Regions from separate parts of the Micromonospora sp. WMMA1923 genome, predicted to be linked through region 1. Evidence: predicted binding sites of a transcription regulator. Region 1 holds the regulator's gene; the other holds the start of a gene.
What was found. Region 1 encodes HrcA, which represses chaperone genes, less so after heat shock. Its sites were predicted from a motif close to GGTTNGCACNCTCNNNNNGAGNGTGCNAACC; they were not measured.

Region 1 (10,994 bases):
CAGCGCCCGGGTCAGCGCGGTGGTGGCCGCCGCGCCGCGCAGCACCGGATCGGTGCCGAACCTGCAGGCCACCGCGCCGGTGGCCTCGCCGAGCAGGGCCCGGGTGAGCACCTGCGAGTTGTCCGCCCACTTCTCGTACGCCTCGGGGAAGGCCGAGCGTTGGACGGCCTGGGCGGCGTCGGTGACCCGCATCCGTTCCCAGCCCCGGACCTTCTTCAGCGCCGAGTAGAACCGGTTGGCCGCGTACCGGGGGTCACGGATCTGGGCCGGCGTGCCCCAGCCCTGGCTGGGTCGCTGCTGGAACAGCCCCACCGAGTCCCGGTCGCCGCCGGCGAGGTTGCGCAGGCTGGACTCCTGGTACGCGGTGGCCAGGGCGACCACCACCGCCTGTTCGGACATGCCGCGCTGGACGCCTACCGCGGCGATGGTCGCCGCGTTGGCCATCTGGTCGGGATCCAGCCCGACCCGGCCGTCGGCCTGGACGGTGCAGGTCCGGTCGGTAAGCGGGACGCGGAACTGGCCGACCTGCCGGCTGACGATGCCGATCCCGACGAGGGCGACGATGGCGAGGACGACACCTACTGCGACGACTGCCCGACCTCGCACCCGCACCTCCCGTTCGACGGTTCGCCAAGCGTACGTCGGTCTGGGCGCAGTGCCCCCTGTCTGCCCGGATCGTCACGATCCGTCGCGAGTCGGGTACCTCAGGCGACCGGATCGCTCCCGTCGTCGACAGGTACCCAGCTGGCGGGCCGTTTCTCCCGGAACGCCCGGACCCCCTCCCGTCCCTCGGCCGACAGGAAGTACCCGGTGGAGAGCGCCGCCAACGCGGCGATCTCGGCCGTCAGGTCGGTGACGGCCGGGCGGCGCAGCAGCTCCTTGGCGCCGGCCAGCGCCCCCGGGGCGCCCCGGACCAGCGACGCGCAGGCCCGGGTGACCGCCGCGTCCAGTTCGGCGGCCGGCACGGCGGTGGTGACCAGGCCGACCTGCGCGGCCCGCCGGCCGTCGAAGGTGTCCCCGGTCAGGTACAGCTCGGCGGCGGCCCGGGGGTGCAGGCGGGGCAGGACGGTCGCCGAGATCACCGCCGGGATCACCCCGATCCGGACCTCGGTGAAGGCGAACGTGGCCTCCTCGGCGCAGATCGCCAGGTCGGCCGCGGCGATCAGCCCCAGCCCGCCGGCCCGCGCCGGTCCGGCGACCCGGGCCACCACCGGCTTGGGGCACGCCCAGACGGCCGCGAGCACGTCACCGAGCATGCCGGCGGGCACCGTCCCGCTGGCATACGCCGCGGCGGTCTCCTTCAGGTCCGCCCCGGAGCAGAAGACCGGGCCGGTGTGGTCGAGCACGACCACCCGGACGGTGTCGTCGGCGACCGCGGCGGCCAGCCCGGCCAGCAGTTCGGTCATCAGTCCGGTGGAGAGCGCGTTGCGGTTGGCCGGGCTGTCCAGGGTGAGTGTGGTCACCCCGTGGGCCGTGGCCACCCGCACCAGCGCGTCGGAGGAGGTCATCCAGGCACACTAGTGGCCATGCCCGGCGTCCTTCCAGAAGGCGAGACCGTCCCGGTCGACGGTTCGCTGCCCGCCTCCGCCACCGCTGCCGTCGGCAGGCGTGGGTTCGGGGTGTACGTGCACGTGCCGTTCTGCGCCAGTCGGTGTGGTTACTGCGACTTCAACACGTACACCGCCGCCGAGCTGGGGGGCGGGGCGAGCCGGGAGAGCTACGCCGACACCGTGCTGGCCGAGTTGGCCTTGGCCGCCCGGGTGCTCGGCGACCGCCCGCCGCCCCGGGTGGAGACGGTCTTCGTCGGCGGTGGCACCCCGACCCTGCTGCCCGCCGACGACCTGGCCCGGATCCTGGACGCGATCGACCGCACCTGGGGGTTGGCCGCCGACGCCGAGGTGAGCACCGAGGCGAACCCGGAGTCGGTCACCCCCGCGTCGCTGAAGACCCTGCGGGCGGCCGGGTACACCCGGATCTCGCTCGGCATGCAGTCGGCCGCGCCGGGGGTGCTGGCCGTGCTGGAGCGCGGGCACCGCGCCGGCCGGGCCACCGCCGCCGCACTGGAGGCCCGCGACGCCGGTTTCGACCACGTCAACCTGGACCTGATCTACGGTACGCCGGGGGAGCGCGCCGAGGACTTCGCCGCCAGCCTGGACCAGGTCGTCGCGGCGGGGGTGGACCACGTCAGCGCGTACGCCCTGATCGTCGAGGACGGCACCCGGCTGGCCGCCCGGATGCGGCGGGGCGAGCTGCCGTACCCCTCCGACGACGTGGCGGCGGACCGTTACCTGGCCGCCGAGGCCGCCCTCGACGCGGCCGGTTTCTCCTGGTACGAGGTCTCCAACTGGGCCCGGACGCCGGCCGCCCGGTGCCGGCACAACCTGCTGTACTGGACCGGCGGCGACTGGTGGGGCCTGGGCCCGGGGGCGCACAGCCACGTCGGCGGGGTGCGCTGGTGGAACGTCAAACACCCCACCGCGTACGCGGCCCGGCTGGCCCGGGGGCACTCACCGGGCCAGGCCCGGGAGGTGCTCACCGCCACCGAGGCGCACATGGAGGACGTGATGCTCCGGCTCCGGCTGGCCGACGGGCTGCCCCTGTCGGTGCTCGACGAGCCGGGGCGGGCCGGCGCCGAGCGGGCCCGGACGGCCGGCCTGCTCGACGGGGCACGGTACGCCGACGGTCGGGCGGTGCTCACCCTGCGTGGCCGCCTGCTCGCCGACGCCGTGGTCCGCGACCTACTGCCCTGAGCACACCCGGCGGTCCGGCCGCGGTGAACCCGCCCGGCCTACTTGATGAAGCGGGACGTCATCGGGTAGCGGTAGAGGACGCCCTCGCCGGCCTTGACCCCGGCGACGATGCCGAAGATCAGCGGCACCAGCGCGACCAGCATCGGCACGAAGAACAGCACCCCGCAGGTGACGAAGGCCAGTACGAAGCTGAGCGCGAGCGCGATCACCCAGGTCAGCTGGAAGTTCAGCGCGGCCACGGCGTGTGCCCGGACGGCCGGCGACTGCCCCTTGGCCGAGTACGCGATCAGTGGGGCGACCCAACCGAGCAGCCCACCGCCGACGACCACCCCGAGCGCCCCGCCGAAGTGGGCGATGAGCGCCCAGTTCTTCTCCTCGGAGCTGGGGTAGCCGGCCGGTGGCCCACCGTAGCCGCCGCCGGTCGGGTACCCGACGCCCGGCGGGGGATTCCCACCCGGTGGGGGATAGTTGCCCGGCGGAGGGTTGCCGCCGGGCGGCGGGTAGCCCCCGGTGCCCGGGAACGGTGGCGGGTAGCCACCGGAGGTGGGCTGCTCCGGCGGGGGGTATCCACCGGGTGGGGGGTAGTCGCCCGGCCCTGACGTCCCGGACAGTGGAGCGGTGGGTGGTTCGTAGCCGAAGGGGTCGGCGGGGGGATGCATCGGGGTGGTCGGATCGGACCGCTGAGGGTCGGGGTCGCCCGATCCCGGTGGGCGAGGTGGTTCAGTCATGAAGCTCACGGTAGGCGCAGCCGGCAAGGCGGCACCGGAGCGACACAGGTGACGGGGCGCACCGGGCTCCGGCGCGGTACCGATCATCGCGTCGCCGCGGGCACCCGACGTAGACTGGCACTCGCTACAGTCGAGTGCCAGGAGGTGCGGCCGGCCCGCACCCGACGGCGCGGCCGCGCGGCCCGCGAGCCGGGTCGACGCGCGACAGGAGGTGGGAGCATGGGTCTCGACGACCGCAAACTCGCCGTGCTGCGCGCGATCGTCGAGGACTACGTAGCCACCCAGGAGCCGGTCGGCAGTCGGGCCCTGGTCGAGCGGCACCAGCTCGGTGTCTCCCCGGCGACCGTCCGCAACGACATGGCGGTGCTGGAGGAGGAGGGCTACATCCGGCAGCCGCACACCAGCGCCGGCCGGGTGCCCACCGACCGCGGCTACCGGCTCTTCGTCGACCGGCTGTCCCGGGTCAAGCCGCTCAGCCCCGCCGAACGACGGGCCATCGAGCGGTTCCTGCTCGGCGCGGTCGACCTCGACGACGTGGTGCACCGCACGGTGCGGCTGCTGGCCCAGCTCACCCGCCAGGTGGCCGTGGTGCAGTACCCGAGCCTCGCCCGTTCCTCGGTCCGCCATTTGGAGCTGGTGCCGATCTCCACCACCCGGCTGATGCTGGTCATGATCGCCGACACCGGCCGGGTCGAGCAGCGGCTGGTCGAGCTGCCCGCGCCGATCCCCGCCGACGACGTCACCGACCTGCGTCGCCTGCTCAACGAGAAGCTCGGCGGTACCCGGCTCTCCGAGACCCCGCCGCTGGTGCAGGCGCTGGTCGAGGAGGCCTCGCCGCAGCTGCGCCCGGCCATGACCACGCTCTCCACCGTGCTGCTGGAGACGCTTGTCGAGCGGCACGAGGAGCGGCTGGCGCTGGCCGGCACCGCCAACCTGACCCGGGGCGGCCTGCTCGACTTCCAGGGGTCGCTACGGCCGATCCTGGAGGCGCTGGAGGAGGAGGTCGTCCTGCTCAAGCTGATCGGCGAGGCCGAGCCGAGCACCACCCGGGTGCTGATCGGCGACGAGAACGAGGTCGACAACCTGCGCGCCGCCTCGGTGGTCAGCACCGGCTACGGGCCGGGCACGACCATCGTTGGTGGGTTGGGGGTGCTGGGGCCGACCCGGATGGACTACCCCGGCACCATCGCCACGGTCCGGGCCGTGGCACGCTACGTGGGCGAGCTGCTGGCCCAGAACTGACCAGTCGGGCCGACGATCGGCGCAGAGCGAGACGAAACATGAGGACACGGGACGCAGTGGCCAGGGACTACTACGGCATTCTCGGGGTTGACCGGGAAGCCTCCGATGACGAGATCAAGCGCGCCTACCGCAAGTTGGCGCGGCGGTTCCACCCGGACGTGAATCCGGACCCGGAGGCCCAGGAGAAGTTCAAGGACATCAACGCCGCGTACGAGGTCCTGTCGGACGACCGGAAACGGCAGATCGTCGACCTGGGCGGCGACCCGCTGGCACCCGGCGGCGGCGCGGGTGGCCCGGGCGGGCCCGGCGCCGGCCCGTTCGCCGGCTTCCAGGACATCATGGACGCGTTCTTCGGCGGGGCCGCCGGTGGCGCCCGGGGTCCGCGCCCGCGGACCCGACCCGGCGCGGACGCCATCCTGCGCTTGGAACTCGACCTGCAGGAGACCGCCTTCGGCGTCGAGGCGCCGATCAACGTCGACACGGCCGTGCTCTGCACCACCTGCTCCGGCGCGGGCACCGCCGCCGGCACCCACCTGGCCACCTGCGAGACGTGCGGTGGCCGGGGCGAGGTGCAGTCGGTGCAACGCACCTTCCTCGGCCAGGTGGTCTCCGCCCGCCCCTGCACGGTCTGCCAGGGCTACGGCACCACGATCCCGCACCCCTGCCCGACCTGCGCCGGCGACGGACGGGTCCGCACCCGCCGCTCGCTGACCGTCAAGATCCCGGCCGGGGTCGAGGACGGCATGCGGATCCGGCTGGCCCAGCAGGGCGAGGTCGGCCCGGGTGGCGGCACCCCCGGAGACCTCTACGTCGAGATCCACGAGCGGCCGCACGACGTCTACTCCCGCAAGGGCGACGACCTGCACTGCCGGGTCACGGTGCCGATGACCGCCGCCGCCCTGGGCACCCGGCTGACCATCAAGACCCTGGACAGCGAGGAGACCGTCGACGTCAAGGCCGGCACCCAGCCGGGCAGCACCCTGCGGCTGCGCGCCCGTGGGGTGCCACACCTGCGCGGCACCGGCCGGGGCGACCTCTACGTCCACCTCGACGTGCGGACGCCCACCAAGCTCGACGCCGACCAGGAGCGGATGCTGCGCGACTTCGCCAAGACCCGAGGCGAGGAGGTCGCCGAGCTGACCAAGCAGGGTGGCTTCTTCTCCCGGATGCGGGACGCCTTCAACGGGCACGCCTGAGTGTCCGCGCCGCTCTTCCTGGTCGACGCCCTGCCCACCGGTGACACCCTGACCCTCGACGGGCCGGAGGGCCACCACGCCGCCACCGTGCAACGCCTGCGGGCCGGCCAGGAACTGCTGCTCGCCGACGGCCGGGGCGGCACCGCCGACGCCGTGGTCACCACCGTCGGCCGGGGCAGCCTCACCGCCGATATCACCTCCCGGGGGTACGTCGACGCGCCGGTACCCCGCCTCGTGGTGGTGCAGGGCATCGCCAAGGGCGACCGGGGTGAACTGGCCGTGCAGGCGATGACCGAGGTCGGGGTGGACGAGATCGTGCCCTGGGCGGCGTCCCGCTCGGTGGTGCAGTGGCGGGGTGAACGGGGCGTACGGGCCCGGCAGAAGTGGGCGGCGACCGCCCGGGAGGCCGCCAAACAGGCCCGCCGGGCCTGGCTGCCGGTGGTGGCCGGAGCACCCGACGAGTCCACCCCGACGGTGGCCCGCCGGCTGGCCGGCGCCGCCGCCGCGTTCGTCCTGCACGAGGGCGCCGACGAACGGCTGAGCACCGCCGAGTTGCCCACGACCGGCGAGATCGTGCTGGTGGTGGGCCCGGAGGGTGGGGTGGCCGAGACGGAACTGGCCACCTTCACCGCCGCCGGTGCCCGGCCGGTCCGGCTGGGCCCGACGGTGCTGCGTACCTCCACCGCCGGGGTCGCCGCCCTCGCCCTGCTCTCCACCCGCCTAACCCGCTGGTAGCCGGGTAAGGAAGGGCCCCCTGTTAACGCTTTCGGTATAGCAGGGTTCCCCTCTCACCGCCCGAGCCGGAAGCTGCCTTCTCGCCGCCCGGCACGGGAGAGTCCCCGGACGGGGGAGGCTGCCGGGACGGGAGAGGGCGGCTGCCGGCACGTGGGGGAGGCCGCCGGGACGTGGGGGAGGCTGCCGGGGCGGGGGAGGGTGGCTGCCGGGACGAGAGAGATCCCGCGCCGTCAGAGCCGGGGGAAGACCTGCACCGGGTGGTCGTCCGGGCGCAGGTCCAGGCCGGCCGGGCCGACGATCAGCGGGTCCGGCACTCCGACGACCTCGGGATCCTTGTTGGCGTACTCGAATCGGTTGAGCACGTGGCGCATCGCCTCCAGGCGGGCGCGCTTCTTGTCGTTGCTCTTCACCACCGTCCACGGCGCGTCGGCGGTGTCGGTGTAGAAGAACATCGCCTCCTTCGCCTCGGTGTACTCGTCCCACCGGTCCAGCGAGGCGATGTCCATCGGGGAGAGTTTCCACTGTCGTACCGGGTCGACCTGGCGGACGGCGAACCGGGTGCGCTGCTCGTTCTGCGACACCGAGAACCAGAACTTGACCAGCCGGATCCCCGACCGGGTGAGCATCCGCTCCAGCTCGGGGGCCTGCCGCAGGAACTCCAGGTATTCCTTGCGGGTGCAGAACCCCATCACCCGCTCCACGCCGGCCCGGTTGTACCAGGACCGGTCGAAGAGCACGATCTCACCGGCGGCCGGCAGGTGCCGCAACCAGCGCTGGAAGTACCACTGGCTGGACTCCCGCTCGTTGGGCTTGGTCAGCGCCACCACCTGCGCCCCGCGTGGGTTCAGATGCTCCATGAAGCGCTTGATGGTGCCGCCCTTGCCGGCCGCGTCCCGCCCCTCGAAGAGGATCACCAACCGCTCACCGGACTCCGTGATCCACTCCTGCAGCTTGAGCAGCTCGATCTGCAGCAGCCGCTTGTGCCGGTCGTACTCCTCGCGCTCCATGCGGTGGTCGTACGGGTAGTCCTCCCGCCAGGTGTCCACCGGCGTGCCGTCCGGGCGGAGCAGGATCGGGTCGTCGTCGTGGCCATCGGCCACCTGGTATTCGTCGGCGAGGTCCAGCAGCGGGGTGTCGGCCATGTCGGCAATCCTTACCCCGTGCCGGCACTCGACCACCCTGTCCCGGCGACCCATTCGGCGCCCGTAGGGCCGGTCGGCACGCGCCCGCCGGACAGGCTGGTCCGGCGCCCGCCGGACCACAGGCGTTAGGAAGGGTCCCCTCCTATACCGAAAGCGATAACAGGGGGCCCTTCCTTTCAGCGGAGGTGGGAGGCGCCGTTGAGGTCGAGCACGGTGCCGGAGGCCCACTCGGCGGCCGGGGAGGCCAGCCAGTGCACGGCGGCGGCGATCTCCTCCGGCCGGCCCACCCGGTCGAACGGGCTCTGCGCCCGGACCGCGTCACCCCGGGGAGCCTTGAGGTGCTCGTTGGTCATGTCGGTGGCCACGAAACCGGGCGCCACCATCGCGACCGCGATGCCGTACGGGGCCAACGCCACCGCCAGGGACTGACCCATCGCGTTCAGCCCGGCCTTGCTCGCCCCGTACGCCGGGTTGGTCGGCTCGCCCCGGAAGGCGCCCCGGGACGAGACGTTGACGATCCGACCGCCCCGCTCGCGCATGTGCTGGGCGGCGCACCAGGCCACGTTGGCGGCCCCGACGAGGTTGGTGTCGAGGACCTCCCGCCACCGCTGCCGCCACTGCTCGTAGCTGGACTCGAAGACCGGGTGCGGTGGGTCGGCCGGCCCGAACACCCCGGCGTTGTTGACCAGCACGTCGAGGCCGCCGAGCAGCTCGGCCGCCCGGTCGACCATGGCCCGTACCGCGTCCGGGTCGGCCAGGTCGGCCCGGACCACCACGTGTCCGTCGCCGGGCAGTTCGGTCCGGAGCCGCTCGGCCAGGTCGGCCGAGTCCCGGTGGTGCACCGCCACCCGGTCACCGCCGGCCGCGAAGGCCGTGGCGACGGCCCGGCCGATGCCGCGCGAGGCCCCGGTCACCAGTACCGCTCGTGAAGTCACGCCGACATCATGCCGCCGCCGGGCCGGGCCGGCACAGCCCACCCCCGGTACCCGGCTAGCATGCCCCGATGGAGACCGACTGCCTGTTCTGCCGGATCGTCGCCGGCGATATTCCTGCGACCGTCGTCCGGGAGACCGAGCGCACCCTGGCGTTCCGCGACATCGGCCCGAAGGCGCCGGTGCACGTGCTGGTCATCCCGAAGGAGCACTACGTCGACGTGGCCACCCTCGGCGCGGGCGACCCGGCGTTGGCCGGCGAGGTGCTGGCCACGGCCGCCGTTGTGGCCGAGGACGAGGGGCTGCTCGGCGACGGCTTCCGGTTGATGTTCAACACCGGCGCGTACGGCAGCCAGGAGGTCTTCCACGTCCACGCCCACCTGCTTGGCGGCGCCCCCCTCGGCCCCATGCTCGCCGGGTAAGGAAGGGCCCCTTCTTAACGCATACGGTTAAGAAGGGGCCCTTCCTTTCGGAGGGCGCGCCGGGTGGGGTGGGCACCGGGCGGATCCGGCCGAAATGGGCGAGGTGCGGCCGGGTGGGACCCGATATCATGGGTGCAACGTCAAGCACGCCGCGCGCCAGCAGGGCCGGGGCAGAGATCGAGAGCAGGTGGCGCAGGGCCCGACGGGCCCGACCTATGACCGGCACCCCACCTCCCGGCCCGCCCCAGGCGCAGACCAGGATCACCGTCCCCGACCCGAAGATCATGGTCAACCTGCTCGGCGCGGGCGACGAGATCCTGCGGCTCGTCGAGCGCTCGGTCACCAGTGACGTGCACGTCCGCGGCAACGAGATCACCATCACCGGTACGCCGACGGACAACGCCCTCGCCGAGCGGCTCTTCGCCGAGCTGATCGAGTTGATCGAGAAAGGCGAGACCCTGACCACCGACGCCGTACGGCGTACCGTCGGCATGCTCGAGCAGGGTGGCGCCGAGCGGCCCGCCGAGGTCCTGACGCTCAACATCCTCTCCCGGCGTGGCCGCACCATCCGCCCGAAGACCCTGGGCCAGAAGCACTACGTCGACGCGATCGACGTGCACACCATCGTCTTCGGCATCGGGCCCGCCGGCACCGGCAAGACCTACCTGGCGATGGCCAAGGCCGTCCAGGCGTTGCAGGCCAAGCAGGTCAACCGGATCATCCTGACCCGGCCGGCGGTCGAGGCGGGGGAGCGGCTGGGTTTCCTGCCCGGCACCCTCAACGAGAAGATCGACCCGTACCTTCGCCCGCTCTACGACGCGCTGCACGACATGCTCGACCCCGAGTCGATCCCGAAGCTGATGGCCGCCGGCACGATCGAGGTCGCCCCACTGGCATATATGCGGGGCCGTGCGCAGCCGTACGACGCTCGGGTCCTGACCCCGGAGGGGTTCAAGCCGTTCGGTTCACTGCGGGTGGGCGACCTGGTCATCGGCTCGAACGGGATGCCGACGCCGGTCATCGGCATTCATCCGCAGGGGCGTAAGGAGGTCTACCGGGTCACCAGCCAGGACGGGGCATCCACCGTCTGCTGCGGTGAGCACCTCTGGACCGTCGCCACCCCCGACGACAAGCGGCGCGGTCGCAAGCGCACAATCGAGACGCAGGAGATGATCGGCCGGGAGTGGCGGGGACACACCCGTCGGTACGAGTTGCCCGTCGTCGCGCCCGTCGAGCTGGAGTCGCAGGAGGTTCCGCTCGATCCGTACGCGCTCGGCCTGCTGCTGGGGGACGGCTGCTTCTCGTCCCGAGCGACACCGAGCTTCTGCACGGCGGATCCCGAGCTTGCCGTCGCGATCGAGCGGGCGCTGCCCGACATCGAACTGGTCCGCAAGGGCGATTATGACTACGTCCTGCGGCACGTGCACGGCCATCGGGGCGGTGTCATCGTCGCCGACCCGGTGACCCGTGCCGTTCGTGAGCTGGGCCTGGCCGGGAAGAAGTCCGGGACAACGTTCGTGCCCGACCTCTACAAGCACAACAGCCTCGATGTTCGGCTGGCCGTCCTGCAGGGCCTGCTGGACACCGACGGCGGGCCGGTCCTTCAGCCGGGGCGTAGCTGTCGGGTGCAGTACGCCACGACCTCCGTCCGGCTTCGCGACGACGTCGTCCAGCTCGTCCGGTCGCTCGGCGGGGTGGCGACCTGGCGGGTCCGCCCGGCTGAGGGTCGCAAGCCCGGTCTGGCCAACGGGCGGCCGGTGTCGTACCGGGCCGACGCCTACGTGGTGGAGATCCGGCTTCCCGCCGGCATCGCGCCGTTCCGCCTGACCCGCAAGCGTGACCGCTAC
Region 2 (10,994 bases), 580 kb from region 1:
GAGGCCCGGCAGCGCGCCGGTGAGCCGGTGCCGGTGGCCGACGTGGCGGCGTCCTTCCAGGAGGCGGTCTGCGACGTGCTGACCAGCAAGGCGCTGGACGCCTGCCGGACCCACGGCATCGACACCCTGGTCATCGGCGGGGGAGTGGCGGCCAACTCACGGCTGCGGGCCCTCGCCGAGCAACGGGCCGCCAGGCACGGCATCCGGGTACGGGTGCCCCGGCCGAAGCTCTGCACCGACAACGGGGCGATGGTCGCGGCGCTCGGCTCGCACCTGGTGGCCGCCGGTGTCGCGCCGAGCCGGCTGGACCTGCCGGCCGATTCGGCCATGCCACTGACCGTGGTCAGCGTGTGAACGGAGGAGGAGCCGACGTGATCGTCCGGATGTGGGAGGCACGGGCCGAGCCGTACGGCGTCGCCGACCTGATCACCTGGGTCTGCGACACCGCCCTGCCCGAGTTCGAGCACGATCCACTGCACGTGGCCAGCGAGGTCTTCTCCTCCACCGACCACCGGGTGGTGGTGATCTCGAAGTGGCGCAGCAGCCCCCGGGGCCTGCCGGAGCCGCCGGCACGGCTGGTGGCCCGCCCGCCACACTCCTGGGACTTCACCCAGGTCGACCGCTGACCGTCGGGCTCCCGGCCCGCCGGCCCGGTTGGCCCGGACGCGACCGGGCCCCGGCGCGCCCGAATCGCGCCGGGGCCCGGCCCGGAGTGTGGTCTGGTGACGTGCGGTTCGTCAGTTGCGGCGTAGCACCCGCCAGGTGGCGATGCCGCCGGTGGCCAGGGCGGCCAGGAAGACCAGCCAGACCACGGTGCTGCTGACCCCGATCCCGGTGCCGGTGTTCGCCGACGCCCGTGCGATCAGCGAGTCGTTGCCCGAGGCGGGCAGCACGGCGGGCGGCAGTTGCTCCCAGCGGACCAGGCCGGTGCGCTCCAGCATCTCCATGTGCGCCGAGACGAACTTGTTGGCGTCGTCGGCGAGCTTGCGGATGGTGGCGTTGCGGGTGGCGGCCCGGACCGCGCCGATCACCGGGAAGATACTGCCGTGCGCCTCCCGGAGCCGGGTGACGAAGATCTGGTCGAAGCGGGCCCCGCTGTTGTTCTGCATCTCCAGCAGCCAGGCCTTCTGCTGGGCCGTCGGGTCAGAGGGGATCGTCGCGCCCAGCTTGTTGGCCGCCTCCACGGTGAGCCGGTCCAGCTCCTCGTGCTGCTTGGCGATCTCGGCGCCGATCTCCCGGACGACCGGGGACTGGCCCTTGTCGGCGGCCATCTGTCCGGCCGGCATCTCCCAGAGGCCGGCGAGCCGGACCCCGACCAGTAGGGCCTGGTCGGCGGCGTTGAGGGCCTGCTGCGGCGCGGGTACGGCGACCGCGACCCCGGGTAGCACAGCGATGCCCGCCACGAGCGCGATGAGAAGCACCGCCACCCGGTGGGTCCGGTGTCCTGGCCGACGGTGTGCGGATTCCAGCGGTGCCATGTCTGCGGTGCCTCCTCGGTCCGGACCGAAACGCGGGGTGTCCGGGCAGCCGCCGGCTGCCGTCCGCCCAGTGGTACGCACCAGAGGGCCGAGAGGTTCAGCGTGCGGCGATCGGGTGTCAACCCACGTCGAGCGGGTCGGTGAGGAGCCGTTCGAAGGCGAGTTCGGCGGCGCCGATCAACGCGCCGTCGTCACCGAGCTTCGGGGTGCGCAGCCGGACGTGTTCCCGGCAGGCGGCCAGCGCGTTGGAGTTCAACCGGCTGCGGACCTGCGCCGCCGCGGCGAGGTAGAGGTCGCGCATGGTGCCACCGAAGATGACCAGCTCCGGGTTGAAGATGTTCACCAGGTTGGCGACGCCGAAGCCGAGCCAGTCGCCTACCTGACGTACCGCGGACTGGGCGTTGGCGTCGCCGCGGGCCGCCGGGTCCACCACGGCCAGCACCGCGGCCTGGCCGGAGAGGCCGGCGCGGCCGGCGGCCCGCAGCAGGGCCAGTTCGCCGACCTCGGTCTCCCAGCAGCCCCGGGAACCGCAGCTGCACACCCGGCCGCCGGGGTTGACCACCATGTGGCCGACCTCGCCGCCGTGTCCACCGTGGCCGGTGATGCGCCGGCCGCCGGCGATGATGCCCGCGCCGATCCCGGCGTCGCCGTACAGGTAGATGACGTTGTGGTAGCCGGCCGCGACGCCCCGGACGTGCTCGGCCAGGGCGGACAGGTCGGCGATGGTGCCGGTCACCACGGGCAGGCCGCCGCCGAGTTCGTCGCGGAGCCGGGTGGTCAGCGACTCGTCCGACCAGCCGGTGTGCGGGCTGAGCCGGACCAGCCCGTCGTCGCGGCGGGCCATCCCGCAGACCGCCGCCCCGGTACCGACCCGGATCGAGCCCGCCGGCACGCTCTGCTGCATCTCCTTGACCGCCGCCGCAAGCAGCGGCACGACCTCGTCGACGAGCAGGCCGGGTGGTCGGTCCAGCTCCCGGCGGTCGAGCAGCTCACCGCCGAGACCGACCCGCGCGGCCCGCAGCCGGTCCGTCTCGATCGAGTACGCGTACGCGTAGACCCGGTCCGACTCGGGCCGGACGACCAGCGACGGTCGTCCGGCCCGGCCGGTCTCCTTGGGCGCTCCCTCGCTGACCAGCCCGGCCCCGGCCAGGTCGGCGGTGAGCGCGCCGATGGTGCTGCGGTTCAGGCCCAACCGGCTGGTCAGCTCGGCTCGACTGGTCGCGCCGTGGACGTGCACGTACCGCAGCAGGGCACCGAGGTTCTGTCGACGGATCTCGTCCTGACTTGGTCCGGTGCGCATCGCTCTGGGGTACTTTCGGGTTCGCCGGTGGTCAGCGGGTGCCGGTGGCGGCCGAGCGGCGCCGCGACAGCGCGTCGACGCTCGCGGCGAGCAGCAGCACCACCCCGGTCACCACGTACTTCGTCCCGGCGCTGTAGCCCAGCAGACCCATGCCGTTGTCGATGACGGCGACCACCGCACCGCCGAGCACCGCGTCGAGCACCCGGCCCTTGCCACCGAAGAGGCTGGTGCCGCCGATCACCGCCGCGCCGACGGCGTAGAGCAGCACGTTGCTTCCGCCGGTGTTGGGGTCGACCGAGTTGGCCCGGCTCGCGGCCACGATACCGCCGACGGCGGCCATCCCGGAGCAGATCATGAAGACCGAGATCCGGATCCGGTCCACGTTGATGCCGGCCCGGCGCGCCGCCTCCTTGTTGCCACCGACGGCGTAGACGTGCCGCCCGTAGCTGGTGCGCTGGAGCACGAAGGTCCAGAAGATCAGCAGCACCGCGATGATCGGTACCACGATCGGCACGCCCTTGAGCGAGGTGACCAGGACGTTGCGGCTGCGCTCCTGGTTGAGGATGAACACGGCGATGCCGAGGACCAGCGCCACCGACCCGATCCGGGCGAGCACCACCGGCATCGGGTCGGTGACCAGACCCCGGGCGGCCCGGCTGCGGTACCGGTTGAGCTGCACCGCCGCGTACCCGGCGACCGCCACCGCGAACAGCACCCAGCCGAGCAGCGGGGTGAGGTTGCGGTTGGCGATGGCGAGCAGCACGTCGTCGCGTACCGCGATGTTGCTGCCCTGGTCGATCAGGAGCAGCACGATGCCCTGGAAGGCCAGGAAGCCGGCGAGGGTGACCACGAAGGACGGGATCCCGATCTTGGAGACCAGGAAGCCGAGGACGGTGCCGATCACCACGCCGGTGGCGACGGCGGCCAGCGCCGCCACGTACCAGGGGTAGCCGAGCACGGTAGCGACGTTTGCCAGGATCGCCGCGCAGACCCCGCTGGCGAAGCCGGCGGAGAGGTCGATCTCACCGAGCAGCAGGACGAAGACCAGCCCCATCGCGATCAGGGTGACCGCCGCGCCCTGGGTGAAGAGGTTCGCGAAGTTGCCCGCGGTGAGGAAGGTGGGACGCATGATCGAGAAGACGGTGCAGAGCACCACCAACCCGAGTACGGCGGGCAGCGCGCCGATGTCGCCACCGCGTACCCGGCTCAGGTAGTTGCGGACGTGGGCGCCGACGGTCGGTGCGGGGGTGACCGCCGCCGGGCCTTCCTGCTTGACGACGGTGGTGGTCATCGCGTGGCTCCTGGGTTCGTGGCGACGGGCTGGGCGCCGGTGCCGTTGCCGCCCGGGGCCGCGTCGGCGGTGAGCCCGAGGTTGCCGGAGCGGCCGGCGGTGATCAGTTCGACCACCTGGGAGTGGGTGATGTCGGTGGTCCTGACCTGGGCGACCATCTGGCCGAGGTAGAGCGCGGCGATCCGGTCGGAGACGGCGAAGACGTCGTTCATGTTGTGCGAGATGAGCACCACGGCCAGGCCGTTGTCGGCCAGCCGGCGGACCAGCTCCAGCACCTGGGCGGTCTGCGCCACGCCGAGCGCCGCGGTCGGCTCGTCCAGGACCACCAACCTGCTGTTCCAGAGCACCGCCTTGGCGATCGCCACGGTCTGCCGCTGCCCGCCGGAGAGGCTGGAGACGTGCTGACGCAGTGACTTGACCGTCCGGACGCTCAGTCCGGCGAGGGTCTCGGCGGCCATCTGTTCCATGGTCGGCTCGTCGAGCACCAGACCGCTGTGCTTCTCCCGACCGAGGAACATGTTCTGCACGATGTCGAGGTTGTCGCAGAGCGCGAGATCCTGGTACACGACCTCGATGCCCAGCCCGGCGGCGTCCCGAGGGCTGTTGATGCTCACCGGCCGGCCGTCGAAGAGGAACTCGCCGGCGTCGGTGGGGTAGATGCCGCTGATGCACTTGACAAGCGTGGACTTACCGGCGCCGTTGTCGCCGACCAGTGCGGTCACCTCCCCGGCGTGGGCGGAGAGGGCGACGTCACGCAGGACCTGGACGGGACCGAAGCTCTTGTCGATCCCGCGTAGCTCCAGCAGGGGGGTCGCGGACACGGGGGTCTCCTTCGTCACGGAGGGGAGGTCTTCCAGAGCCCTCCGGCGGGGCGCCGCCCGGCACGGGGTGACCGTGCCGGGCGGCGCTGCGTCGAAGGGTGGTCAGCCCCGGTACGAGGCTGGGCGTACGGTCAGCCTCGGTGCGAGGCTGGGCGTACGGTCAGCTGATGCCGGCGTCGGCGCAGAGCTTGGCGTACGAGTCGGCGCAGAGCTTGTCCTTCTCGACGTAGCCGTCGGCCACCACGTCCTTGACGTTCTCCTTGTAGATCAGCTTCGGCTCCAGCAGCCGGGCGGGAACGTCCCGACCGCTCTCCGGGTCCTTGACCGTCTGCCCGGTCTCCTTCCGCTCACCCTTGGCCACCGCGATGGCCAGCTCGGCCGCGGCGTCGGCCTCCTGCTTGACCGCCTTGTAGACGGTCATGCACTGGTCGCCGGCGAGGATGTTCTGCAGACCCTGCAGGTCGGCGTCCTGGCCGGTCACCGGCACCTTGCCGTTGAGCTTGTTCTTCTTCAGCACCGAGATGGCCGCGTTGCCGAGGCCGTCGTTGGCGCTGAGCACCCCGTCGATCTTGCCGCTGGTCTGGGTCAGCATCTGCTCGAACAGCGTGGTCGCCTGGGCCGGGTCCCAGTCCGGCACCGACTGCTCGGGGCCCTTGACGAACTCCTTGGAGTCGAACTTCGGCTTGAGCACCGAGTCGTACCCGTTCTTGAACAGGGTGGCGTTGTTGTCGGTAGGCGAGCCGTTCAGGTAGGCGATGACCGGGTTCTTGGTGCCCTGGTCGGCCAGGCACTTGCTCAGGCCCTCACCCTGGAGCTTGCCGACGGCCTCGTTGTCGAAGCTGACGTAGTACTGCGCGGAGCCGCCCAGGGTGAGCCGGTCGTAGTCGATGGTCGCCACGCCCTGCGCCTTGGCCTTGTCCAGCACGGCCTTGCCGGTGCCGGAGTCCAGGTTGACGATCATCAGGGCGGTCGCCCCCTGCGTGATCATCTGGTCGGCGATGGTCTGGAAGGCGTTCTTGTCGTTCTGCGCGTTCTGGATGTCGTAATCAACACCGGCGGCCTCGAAGGCGGCCTGGAGGAACTTGCGGTCTGCGGTTTCCCAGCGGGCGGAGGACTTGCTGTCCGGCAGGATCACGCCGATCTTCGGCTTCTTCTCGTTGCCGCCGGCCTCGGTGTCGCCGGAGTCGTCGCCACAGGCGGTGAGACCGCCGGTGGCGAGTAGGCCCACGGCGGCGATGGTGAGGATCCCTCTGCGCATCTGCGGGGTTCCTTTCGGGGGTGGGGTTGCCGGGTGTGGTTTGTTGTGTCCGGCAACGTATTTCGCGTCACACGTCACGCACAAGACCGCCGAGGTCATGAATTTGTTGGCGGCGGTAACAATTCAGCAACGCCACCGCCGTGCCCCGGAAACCACCCAGCTAACCGGGTCGCTCCCGGCGTCGCGGCGCCCTGCTCAGGCCCCCGACCGGGCCGGCCGGAGCGTGGGGGCCATGCCGTGGGGCGCTGGCGGCCTCGGCTGCGGTCAGCTGAGCGGGGTGTAGATGGCTGCCGGGCGGGGCGTTGCCGGCTGCCCGGCTGCCGGGCGGGGCGCTGGCGGCTGCCTGGCTGCCGGGCGGGGCGCTGGCGGCTGCCCGGCTTCACGGCGGGGCGCTGGCGGCTGCCCGGCTGCCCGGCGGGGCGTTGGTGGCCCTGGGCGACGGTCAGCCGGGCGGGGCGTTGGTGGCCCTGGGCGACGGTCAGCCGAGCGGGGCGATGGTGGCCCCGGTGAGGGCGACCAGGTCGGCGGGGGCGAGTTCGAGTTGCAGCCCGCGCCGGCCGGCACTGACGTAGACCGTGTCGAAGGTCAGCGCGGAGGAGTCCACCACCGTGGGCAGCTGCCTGCGTTGGCCGAGCGGACTGATCCCGCCACGCACGTAACCGGTGGCCCGCTCGGCGACCGTACGCTCGGCCAGCCCGGCCCGCTTGCCGCCCACCGCCGCCGCGAGGGCCTTGAGGCTCAGCTCGCCGGTGACCGGTACGACCGCCACCACCAGCGCGCCGTCGACCTCGGTGACCAGGGTCTTGAACAGGCGCTCCGGTGGCACCCCGAGGGCCCGCGCGACCACCGCGCCGTAGTTCGGCGCATCCGGCGCGACCCGGTACGCGTGGGTGCGGTGAGCGATCCGCCGCCGGGTCAGCAGCGCCGTCGCCGGGGTGCCCTGTCCCGCCATGCCCGACAGGCTAGACCGGTGGACCTGCCGCCGCTCGCCGATTCCGCCTCGATCGACCCGCCCGGCGGGTGGCGCGCCCGGCGGGTGGCGTGGCCGGTTGATCCACTCGGTTGGGGCGATATGGCGGGGTCAGCCGGGCCCGGATACCGCCATGTCGTCCCAACCGAGTGGATCAAAGCCGGGGGTGCGCCATCCCGGGAGTGATGGGAAGGGCAGCATGGATGTCATCCCGGCGCGATCAACCCTGGGTCGCCGGTCAGGTCACTGGGCGGCACAACAGGGTGGTCGGGGCACCTGCCACCCGGGTCAACACCAGGCTCGCCGGCTGGTCCCCGGTGAGCCGCAGATCGCGGCGGAGCTGCTCCGGCTCCAACGCGGAACCACGCTTCAGGATCTCCACCCGGCCGACCCGTCGCTCCCGCAGCAGCGCACGCAGCCGTTTCAACGAGAACGGCAGCACGTCGGTCACCTCCAGGCAGCGGGCGAACGGGGTCACCGTGGCGGTGTCGGCGTACAGGTAGGCGATGCTCGGGTCAGCCAGCGTGGCATCCAGTTCGGCGCCGAGTTCGGCGACCAGGTGGGCGCGGACCACCGCCGGGTCCGGGTCGTAGAGGAACCGCCGTACCGGCCCGACCGCCGCCTCCGCCATGCCGCTACCGCCCAACTGGTGCACCGTCTGCCGCGCGGCCTCGCCCCCGCCGTGCTGCCGCGCCGCCTCGCCCCCGCCGTGCTGCCGCGCCGCCTCGCCCCCGCCGTGCTGCCGCGCCGCCTCGCCCCCGCCGTGCTGCCGCGCCGCCTCGCCCCCGCCGTGCTGCCGCGCGGCCTCGCGCTCGCTGGGGTGAGAAGGGTGCCCTTCTCGACCGTATGCGTTAACAGGGGGCCCTTCCTTACCCAGCAGGGTGGCGCGGCGGGGGAGGTGGGCCAGCGGGCCACACCAGAGGGCGGCCTCGACCAGGTCGCCGTCGACGCTCACCCACTCCGCCTCCGCGTCGGCCGGGATCAGCGCGTGGTCGAGGCCGGGGGCCACCTTGACCACCGTGTTCGGCACCCGGTGCGCCAGACCGGTGACGAAGTCCCAGGGCGGCGAGTAGGAGTTCGGGTCGAAGATCCGTCGGCCGGTGCCGGCCCGCCGACGGGCCGGGTCGCAGAAGACCGCGTCCACCCCGGACACGTCGAAGGCGGTGGCGTCGCCGCAGGTCACGGTGAACAGGTCGGCCAGCCCGGCGGCCTCGGCGTTGGCGGCGGCCAGCGCGGCGGTGAGCGGGTCGGCCTCCACGCCGTACACCCGGATGCCGGCACGGGCGGCGGCGAGTGCGTCGGCACCGAGGCCGCACCCCAGATCGGCCAGGGTGTCCACCCCGACGGCCCGTAACCGTTCGGCCCGTCGTCGGGCGACTACCGACCGGGTGGCCTGCTCCAGACCGGCCCGGGTGAAGAACATCCCGGCGGCGACCGGGCCGAACTTGCCGACCGCCCGGCGGCGCAGCTCCGCCTGGGTCAGCGCGGCGGCGGCCAACCCGGCGGGTACGCCGGTGGCCCGCAGCGCACCCGCCGCGCGCAGCGGGTCACCGCCGGCCAGTCGCGCGGCCGTGGCCAGTGCCGCCGACCCCTCGGGGGTACGCAGCGCGGCGAGCTGTTCCAGATCCACCCGGCCATTGTCGCGGGCTGTCCCATGACCGCCGAGCCGGCCGTCGCCGATTCCCACCGTTGCCGGGCCCGGTCCTCGGATCTCCGCAGCGGGTGGCCGGCGGGGGAACAGTGGCGGACACGACCGTGGCGGATTGGCACTCTCCTTGACGGAGTGCTAGCCGAGGAATAACCTGCGATTAGCACTCTCGCCATGAGGGTGCCAGCTCCCGGGCCTTCCCGGCACGGGTGCTCACGCCAGGCGGACCGGCACCCGCGACGACGGTCCCGCCCGGTGGCATGAGGCAGATTGACGCTGGTCGGATTCTCGACCGGCTACGAAACCAATACCCCAGGAGGGTATGCCCGTGACTACCGCGACCAAGGTTGCGATCAAGCCGCTCGAGGACCGCATCGTGGTCCAGGCGAACGAGGCCGAGACCACGACGGCGTCCGGCATCGTGATCCCCGACACCGCCAAGGAGAAGCCCCAGGAGGGCGTCGTCCGGGCCGTCGGCCCGGGCCGGGTCGACGACAGCGGCAACCGGATCCCGGTTGACGTGCAGGTCGGCGACACCGTCCTCTACTCCAAGTACGGCGGCACCGAGGTCAAGTACGCCGGCGAGGAGTACCTGGTGCTCTCCGCCCGCGACGTCCTCGCGGTCATCGAGAAGTAACCAACCGAATCAGTGTCGCTGCCCCGGTCCGGCTCGCCGGGCCGGGGCAGCACGCTTCGAAGGGACATTCATGGCGAAGATCCTGAGCTTCTCGGACGACGCCCGACACCTGCTGGAGCACGGTGTCAACGCCCTCGCTGACGCGGTCAAGGTCACTCTCGGCCCGCGCGGGCGCAACGTCGTCCTGGACAAGAAATTCGGTGCGCCGACGATCACCAACGATGGTGTGACCATCGCCAAGGAGATCGAGCTCACCAACCCGTACGAGAACCTGGGCGCGCAGCTGGTCAAGGAGGTGGCGACCAAGACCAACGACGTCGCCGGCGACGGGACCACCACCGCGACCGTGCTGGCGCAGGCGATGATCCGCGAGGGTCTGCGCAACGTGACCGCCGGGGCCAACCCGATCGGGCTCAAGCGTGGCGTCGACGCTGCCGCCCAGAAGGTCTCCGAGGCGCTGCTGGAGCGGGCCGTGGAGGTCGACGACAAGAAGTCGATCGCACACGTCGCGACCATCTCCGCGCAGGACTCCACCATCGGTGAGCTGATCGCCGAGGCGATGGAGCGGGTCGGCCGCGACGGTGTCATCACCGTCGAGGAGGGCTCCGCCCTGCACACCGAGCTGGACGTCACCGAGGGGCTCCAGTTCGACAAGGGCTTCATCTCGCCCAACTTCGTCACCGACGCGGAGTCGCAGGAGTCCGTTCTGGAGGACGCGTACATCCTGATCACCACGCAGAAGATCTCCGCGATCGAGGAGCTGCTGCCGCTGCTGGAGAAGGTCCTCTCCGACAGCAAGCCGCTGCTGATCATCGCCGAGGACGTCGACGGGCAGGCGCTCTCCACCCTGGTGGTCAACGCCATCCGCAAGACCGTCAAGGTCTGCGCGGTCAAGGCCCCCGGGTTCGGCGACCGCCGCAAGGCGATGCTCCAGGACCTGGCGATCGCCACCGGTGCCGAGCTGGTCGCCCCCGAGCTGGGCTACAAGCTGGACCAGGTCGGCCTGGAGGCGCTCGGCTCCGCCCGGCGCATCGTGGTCGACAAGGAGACCACCACCATCGTCGATGGTGGCGGCCAGTCCAGCGAGGTCAGCGACCGGGTCGCCCAGATCCGCAAGGAGATCGAGGCCTCGGACTCCGACTGGGACCGGGAGAAGCTGGGCGAGCGGCTGGCGAAGCTCTCCGGCGGTATCGCGGTCATCAAGGTGGGTGCGGCGACCGAGGTCGAGATGAAGGAGCGCAAGCACCGCATCGAGGACGCCATCGCCGCGACCAAGGCCGCGGTCGAGGAGGGTACGGTGCCCGGCGGCGGTGCCGCGCTCGCGCAGATCCTGCCGGTGCTCGACGACGACCTCGGCTTCACCGGTGACGAGAAGGTCGGTGTCTCGATCGTGCGCAAGTCGCTGGTCGAGCCGCTGCGCTGGATCGCGCAGAACGCCGGCCAGGACGGTTACGTCGTGGTGCAGAAGGTCGTCGGCGAGAAGTGGGGCCAGGGTCTCGACGCCGCCAACGGCTCCTACGTCGACCTGGCCAAGTCCGGCATCATCGACCCGGTGAAGGTGACCCGCAACGCGGTGACCAACGCCGCCTCG

Region 2: groES (co-chaperone GroES) is a predicted target of HrcA. The motif match lies at 8,925-8,955, and genes of this name have one in related genera.

The regions. Positions count from the first base shown of each region.
Region 1 is NZ_JBMHLZ010000001.1:4,248,623-4,259,616, reverse strand. Features, by position in the region: gene ACN28G_RS19155 (hypothetical protein) at 1-612, opposite strand, end outside; gene ACN28G_RS19150 (enoyl-CoA hydratase-related protein) at 705-1,508, opposite strand; gene hemW (radical SAM family heme chaperone HemW) at 1,527-2,750, shown strand; gene ACN28G_RS19140 (DUF4870 domain-containing protein) at 2,789-3,478, opposite strand; gene hrcA (heat-inducible transcriptional repressor HrcA) at 3,698-4,720, shown strand; gene dnaJ (molecular chaperone DnaJ) at 4,777-5,916, shown strand; gene ACN28G_RS19125 (16S rRNA (uracil(1498)-N(3))-methyltransferase) at 5,917-6,651, shown strand; gene ppk2 (polyphosphate kinase 2) at 6,882-7,793, opposite strand; gene ACN28G_RS19115 (SDR family NAD(P)-dependent oxidoreductase) at 7,970-8,728, opposite strand; gene ACN28G_RS19110 (histidine triad nucleotide-binding protein) at 8,797-9,147, shown strand; partial or broken gene ACN28G_RS19105 (PhoH family protein) at 9,363-10,109, shown strand; partial or broken gene ACN28G_RS19100 (phosphate starvation-inducible protein PhoH) at 10,152-10,820, shown strand.
Region 2 is NZ_JBMHLZ010000001.1:4,827,032-4,838,025, reverse strand. Features, by position in the region: gene tsaD (tRNA (adenosine(37)-N6)-threonylcarbamoyltransferase complex transferase subunit TsaD) at 1-354, shown strand, start outside; gene ACN28G_RS21825 (hypothetical protein) at 372-626, shown strand; gene ACN28G_RS21820 (DUF4142 domain-containing protein) at 738-1,478, opposite strand; gene ACN28G_RS21815 (ROK family transcriptional regulator) at 1,597-2,778, opposite strand; gene ACN28G_RS21810 (sugar ABC transporter permease) at 2,810-4,069, opposite strand; gene ACN28G_RS21805 (ATP-binding cassette domain-containing protein) at 4,066-4,890, opposite strand; gene ACN28G_RS21800 (sugar ABC transporter substrate-binding protein) at 5,051-6,148, opposite strand; gene ybaK (Cys-tRNA(Pro) deacylase) at 6,627-7,100, opposite strand; partial or broken gene ACN28G_RS21790 (THUMP-like domain-containing protein) at 7,357-7,572, opposite strand; partial or broken gene ACN28G_RS21785 (methyltransferase domain-containing protein) at 7,930-8,748, opposite strand; gene groES (co-chaperone GroES) at 9,089-9,403, shown strand; gene groL (chaperonin GroEL) at 9,474-10,994, shown strand, end outside.